Regions from separate parts of the Frateuria sp. GZRR35 genome, predicted to be linked through region 2. Evidence: predicted binding sites of a transcription regulator. Region 2 holds the regulator's gene; the other holds the start of a gene.

Region 1 (3,404 bases), on a different contig from region 2:
ACGGGACGCTCGCCGATTTCCATCGATTGATCGAGGCAGCGCACGCGCGCGGCATCCGCGTGATCATGGACCTGGTGGTCAACCACACCAGCGACCGGCATCCGTGGTTCCTCGCCGCCGGTGATCCGTCCGACCCGCACCATGCCTGGTACACCTGGGCCGGGCCGCATGCCGAACTGGCGGCCACCAGCGCCACCGGCGGACCGGCGTGGCACGCGTTGGGCAAGCAGCACTACCTGGGCACGTTCACCGGCGACATGCCGGACCTCGACTTCGACACGCCGGCCGTGCGAGAGGCGATCGACGACATCGGCCGCTACTGGCTCGCCCAGGGCGCCGACGGCTTCCGCCTGGATGCGGCCCAGCACGTGTACTACGACTTGGCCACGCAGACGGACGATCCCGCGGTCCTGCGCAAGAATCTTCATTGGTGGACGTCTTTCCACCAGGCGATGAAGCAGGCCGACCCGGATGTCTACCTGATTGGCGAAGTCACGCGGGAGCAGCCGGGCGAGCTAAAACCCTGGTTCGGCCCGCTGGATGCGGTGTTCGACTTCCCGCTGGCCAGCCAGCTTGTCGCCAGCGCGCGCGAGGAACGCCCGGGTCCGCTGGATGCCTTGCTCAGGCGCATCGTCCGCGCCATCCCGACCGGTCAGGACGCGCCCTTTCTTTCCAACCACGATCAGGAACGGGTGATGAGCCAGTTGGACGGCAACGCGCAGCACATGCGCACGGCCGCCGCGATGCTGCTCACCCTGCCCGGCGAGCCGTTCATCTATTACGGGGAAGAACTCGGCATGCGTGGCCGCAAGCCGGACCCGGACCTGCGCGAGCCGATGCGTTGGCACCGCGAGGCTCACGGTCCGGGCGAAAGCCGCTGGAAGCGATTCAGCGCCGGCGATGGTCCCGCGGTCTCGGTGGATGCACAGCAGGACGACGCGCATTCGCTGCTTGCGTGGTACCGCATGCTGATCGCATGGCGCAGCACGTTGCCCGTGCTGCGCCAGGGCAAGCTGAGCGTCCCAGCCGTGTCCGACTCGCACGTGGCGGTCTGGCAGCTTGCCGACGCTGGCGACGACGTGTTGGTCGTTCACAACCTTTCCGGCCAGCCACAGACACTGAAACTCGACGGCCCGCTCGCACGCTTCACCCAGGTGCGCCTGGCCAGCCTGCCGGACGCCCGCATCGATGCCGCCACATTGCAGTTGCCCGCCTACACCTCGGTCGTACTCCAGTGAGCTCCATCCCCGGACCGTGGCGCCGACCGGCGTCCACAACGTACGAAGACGCTTTCCCTCGTACGGATGAGTCCGTTTTTCCACGCACCCGACGCTGCCCGGGATCGTGCGCCGCACCATCGGAAAACCGCGCCATGTCACGAATGAATACGTATGCAAACGGGTGTCCCGACGCGCGCACTGGCCCCTACTATGGGCCCGGCCCCGGTCGCCTGCACGCGCTCTTCACAAAGCTCAAGCGCGCGTCGACGGGGCCGATCACGTTGTTTGTTGTCGGAGTATTGCTGGTGTCCCCTTCTTCCGCTGCTGCATCGCTTTCCCAGGCCCGGGCGCACGCTGCGCTGGCCAGGCCCGCTGCCATTACCCCGGCCGCGCCGGGGTTCGACATTCCGCTGGGTGCCGATACGGTGCGTGTCGAACTGACGACGCCCGACACGCTGCACGTGCAGTTCCGCAAGGCTGGGCACGCAGCGGCGCCGACGATCGTTATCGATCCCGGCCTGCAGGCGGCCAGCCGCCCGAGCGCAGAGGTTTCCCACGATGCAAACGGCGCCCGGCTGCACTCCGCGCAGTTGGAGGCCGTATGGGACAAGGAACATGGCGAACTGCGCATCGGCGTCCCGGGCCAGGCCCCGCTGCTGCGCCAGTTCGCGCTTCCGTCGCTGGGCCAGGGCCGCCTGAGCCTGATCCACGCCAAGGGCGAGCCGATGTACGGCATCGGCGGCTTCGACGCCACCGAGCCGGCCACCGCCGGCCTGCTGCGCGATGGCTACCGTCCGGTCACGGCCGGTGAGCAGGGCCACGCCGGCGCACCGTTCGTCTGGACCACCGCGGGCTACGGCGTGCTGATCGACGGAGTCGGCGGCCAGATCGCGCTGGGCGACACACGCATCGACGCGCGCATGTTCGACGGCGGCCTGGACTACTACGTCTTCCTCGGCAACCCGCACGCGATCTTCGGCGCGATGGCGCAGGTCAGCGGCCGCAGCCCGCTGTTTCCCAAGTGGGCGATGGGCTTCACCAACAGCCAATGGGGCATCGATCAGAAAGAGCTGCTGGACATCGTCCAGGGCTACCGTTCGCGCCACATCCCGCTGGACAACTTCACCCTCGACTTCGACTGGAAGGCCTGGGGCGAGGACCACTACGGCGAATTCCGCTGGAACGAGGAGAAGTTTCCCGACGGCGACAGCGGCAGGCTCAAGACGCTGCTCGACGCCCAGGGCGTGCACCTGACCGGCATCATGAAGCCGCGCATCCATGTCGACACCGTCGAGGGAAGCGAGGCTACCGAGCACGGCTACTGGCTGGCGCAGAGCGACCCGGCGCCGGACTACTTCTCGCACCAGACCGTGCGGGAGATCGATTTCGCCGATCCGGCCGCGCGCGCCTGGTTCTTCAACAAGGCGCTCAAGCATTCATTCGAGACTGGCATGGTCGGCTGGTGGAACGACGAAGCCGACGATGTCGCCGTCGACCTGCAGCACATGGACATGCAGCGCGCGCTCTATGACGGCCAGCGCGCCCTGTCCGACCTGCGCGTGTGGTCGCTCAACCGCAACTTCTACCTGGGCGCGCAGCGCTACGCCTACGGGCTGTGGTCGGGCGACATCCTCACTGGCTTCGCCTCCATGGCCGGCCAGCGCCAACGCATGCTGAGCGCCATCAATGTGGGTGCCATGCAGTGGGGCATGGACGGTGGCGGCTTCAAGAAGGGTCCGCCGACGCCGGAAAACTACGCACGCTGGATTCAGTTCGGCGCCTTCACGCCGGTGTTCCGCGTGCACGGCGATTTCAACCAGAAGCGCCAGCCGTGGGTCTACGGTCCGGTGGCCGAGAAGGCCGCGACCGATGCGATCCGCCTGCGCCAGTCGCTGGTTCCCTACATCTACAGCTACGAGCACCAGCGTCGTGCCACCGGCGTGGGCCTGGTCCGGCCGCTGCTGTTCGACTGGCCCAACGACGCGAACGTGCGCAACGACATCGACGCCTGGCTGTTCGGCGACAGTCTGCTGGTCTCGCCGGTGGTCGAGCAGGGCCAGACGACCAAGCCGGTCTACCTCCCCGCGGGCGAGTGGATCGACTGGTTCAGCGGCAAGCACTATGCCGGTGGCCAGACCATCGAGCACGCGGCGGACGCCGAGCACTGGAGCGACATCCCGCTGT
Region 2 (3,404 bases):
CGTTGAGCAGGTCTTCGGCGTGATGGCACAGCTGCACCATCGGCTCGATGGCGAGGAAGCCCGCGCCACCCTTGACCGTGTGGAATGCCCGGAACACCGCGTTGAGCAGTTCGCCATCGCGCGGATTGGCTTCCAGCTCGACCAGTTGTTCCGACAGGCGCTCGACCAGTTCCCCGGCCTCGACCAGGAAATCGTCGCGCAGTTCGGCGTCGAGCGAGGGGTCCATCGCCGCCCCGCCTCAGAACCCGAATTCGCTGAGCAGGCGGTCCGCCTCGTCCTGGCCGGAGATCTTCTCCACCACCGGCGGCGGCTCGCGGCCGGACAGCGCGCCGGTCAGGCGAACCAGCTCCAGCAGCGAGGACTCCACCGACTCGATGAAGTTGACGACTTTCTTGATGCGCTGGCCGGACAGGTCCTGCCAGGACTGCGCCATCACCATGTCGTTGAGGCCATCGCGGCAGTTGCCGGCGAACGCACTGGCCTGGCGCGCCAGGTCGGCGACCGGATCGCACGGTGCGGCCGAGGCGAGCACCTGCTCGGCGCTCTGCGCCAGCGCGTCGGCCTCGGGGCTCATCCGTTCGGCGAAATCGATGCTGCGATGGGCCGCCTGCGCGCTCATCTCCAGCACGTCGTTCAGATGCTTGCGCACGTCGGCCACGCGGCCGGGCACGCCTTCCTGCGCCAGGTCGTTGCCGAGCCGGCTGACCGCGCCGTGCAGGTCGCGCGCGAGCAGGCCCAGCGCACGGAACAGGTGCTGTTCGCGCTGGCGCACCAGCGCGTCGAGCGCCTGCTCGAACGCAGCGCCATCGGCGCTGTTGAGCAGATCGTGCAGCTCGGCCGGCAGCGCGGTTTCGTCGAAGGTGGACAGGACGGCGCTCATGCGCTGGCTCCCGCGGCGGCAAGGCGCTCGAAGATCTTGGTGAGCTTCTCCTTCAGCGTGACCGCGTTGAACGGCTTGACGATGTAGCCGTTCACGCCCGCCTGGGCGGCGGCGATGATCTGGTCGCGGTTGTTCTCGGCGGTGACCATCAGCACCGGCAGGCCCTTGAGCGAGGGCTCAGCGCGGATCGCGCGCAACAGGTCGATGCCGGTCATGTTGGGCATGTTCCAGTCGGTCACGACCATGTCGAAGGGCTGGGTCTTCAGCATGGTCATCGCGTTGTTGCCGTCGTCGGCTTCCTGGATCAGCGTGTTGGTGAAGCCCAGCTCCACCAGCAGGTTCCTGACGATGCGCCGCATGGTGGAGAAATCGTCCACCACGAGGATTTTCATGTTCTTGTCCATTGGTTCCTCTTGGTAGGGAATGGGGAATGGTTGATCGTCAATGGTTCAGCGCGGGGCGGAGCGATCGGCCTGGGCACGCCGGCTTTTGCCTTTGCGATTGCCCATGTCCGATTCCTCGCTCCCGTCCCGCCAATCGCCCAGGCGCGCGCGCAGCCGCACGATCGCCTGGCCATGGATCTGGCACACGCGCGACTCGGTCACGCCGAGCACGGCGCCGATTTCCTTCAGGTTCAATTCCTGCTCGTAATAGAGCGACATGACCAGCTGCTCGCGCTCGGGCAGGCCGGAGATGCCGTCGATCAGCGCCTGGCGCAGACCTTCCTGCTCGATGCTCTCGGCCGGCCCCAGGTTGCCCTGGTCGACCACGTCGAAGGCGGGCGCGCCGTCGCCGTCATCCGGCGCGGTCAGGCTGAGCAGGCGCGCGCTGGCGGCATCGGCGAGGATCGCGTGGTACTCCTCCGCGCTCACGCCAAGCCGCTTGATCACCTCGGCGTCCTCGGCGTCGGCGCCGGTCTCGATCTCGATCTGGCGCACCACCTCGGCCACTTCGCGCACCTTGCGGTGCACCGAACGCGGGGTCCAGTCGGTCTTGCGCAGCTCGTCGAGCATGGCGCCGCGGATACGGATGCCGGCGTAGGTCTCGAAGCTGGCGGCGCGGTCGGTGGCGTAGTGCCGCGCGGCTTCCAGCAGCCCGATCATGCCGGACTGGATCAGGTCGCCCACGTCCACGCTGGGCGGCAGCCGGCCCATCAGGTGATAGGCAATACGACGCACCAGTGGCGCGTGCTGGCGCACCAACTCATCCGCACTCTGTTTTTGCAGCTGGAGATATTCCGATGCCACGCTCATGTCACCACCCCGACGCCGTCACGGCCTGGCCACCGAAAAAAGCGATGCGGTCCAGGCCCGCGCGCGCGGGTTCCTCCCAGTTATCGACCGCACCTGCCAATTGCTTGAATGCCTGCGACGAACGCGCTGCCGGCCACATGTCCACCACCGCGCTCTGGCGCCGGATGGCCTGCTTGAGCCGCTCGTCCTGCGGCACGAAACCCATGAAGTCCAGCACCACGTCCAGGAAGCGGTCGCTGACCTTGGCCAGCTTCTGGTGCAACGCGCGGGCCTCGCCCAGGTTGCGCACCAGGTTGGCGACGAAGCGGAACCGACGCACGCCGAAGTCGCGGGAGAGGACCTTGATCAGCGCGTAGGCGTCGGTGAGCGAAGCGGGCTCGTCGCACACCACCAGCACTACGTCGTCGGTCGCGGCGGCGAACATCGCCACGTTGTCCGACAGGCCGGCGGCGGTATCGACCAGCAGGTAGTCCGGTGGTTTGGGCAGCTCGTCAAACGCGCGGATCACCGCGGCATGTTCGCCGTTGCCCAGTTGCGCCAGCCGCCGCGCACCGGAGCCGCCGGGGATCACCTTGAGCCCGTGCGGGGCTTCCAGCACCAGCTCCTCCAGCGTGGCCGTGCCATCCAGGAGGTGGCCCAGGTGGCGCGAGGGCGCCAGGCCGAGCAGCACGTCGACGTTGGCCAGGCCCATGTCGGCATCCAGCAGCATCACCTCGTGCCCGGCCATCGCCAGGCTCATGCCGAGGTTGACCGCCACGGTGGTCTTGCCGACGCCGCCCTTGCCGCCGGCCACCGCGATCGCGCGGCAGCGGCGGCGCGGCGCGCCTGCATTGACCGCCTGGTGCGGCCGGTGCGGTGCAGGCGGCGCGCTGTCGCGCTCGCCCGTGATCGCGTTGAACATGTCTTTCAAGCCCCACGCCTGATTCATTGCAAGGATTCCGCTCATGCCTGCGCCACCATCGTCCCGAAGCGTTCGGCCAGCATCGCCTCGTCGGCGGCCGGCGTATTGCCCTTGAGCGCCTGCGCGGCGCGACATACCAGCAGGCGTGCGTCGGCGGCGGCGATGTCCTCGGGCACGCGCTGGCCGTCGGTGGTGTAGTCCAGCGCCAGCCGGTGGCGGATCAGCACCGACAGTGCGCCGCCGAGGCTGGGCGCCTCGTCGAGTTTGGTCAGGATCGCCGCGTGCGGCTTGACCGGCAGGTAGGCACGCACGGCGTCGTCCAGCGACTGCGCCTGCGCGTTGGCGGCCAGCACCAGGCAGGCGCGCAGTT

Evidence for each region. Region 2 encodes FliA, which starts transcription of late flagellar genes. Its sites were predicted from a motif close to TAAAGTTTNNCNNNCNNNGGCCGATAA; they were not measured.
Region 1: a site for FliA is predicted at 1,473-1,499, ahead of ACFWZ3_RS16845 (glycoside hydrolase family 31 protein). Genes of this name have one in related genera too.

What each region holds. Positions count from the first base shown of each region.
Region 1 covers NZ_JBHZGL010000020.1:9,843-13,246, forward strand. The annotation lists gene ACFWZ3_RS16840 (alpha-amylase family glycosyl hydrolase) at 1-1,238, shown strand, start outside; gene ACFWZ3_RS16845 (glycoside hydrolase family 31 protein) at 1,526-3,404, shown strand, end outside.
Region 2 covers NZ_JBHZGL010000011.1:13,400-16,803, forward strand. The annotation lists gene ACFWZ3_RS12895 (chemotaxis protein CheA) at 1-226, opposite strand, end outside; gene ACFWZ3_RS12900 (protein phosphatase CheZ) at 239-880, opposite strand; gene ACFWZ3_RS12905 (chemotaxis response regulator CheY) at 877-1,284, opposite strand; gene ACFWZ3_RS12910 (RNA polymerase sigma factor FliA) at 1,330-2,133, opposite strand; gene ACFWZ3_RS12915 (MinD/ParA family protein) at 2,135-3,079, opposite strand; gene flhF (flagellar biosynthesis protein FlhF) at 3,076-3,404, opposite strand, start outside.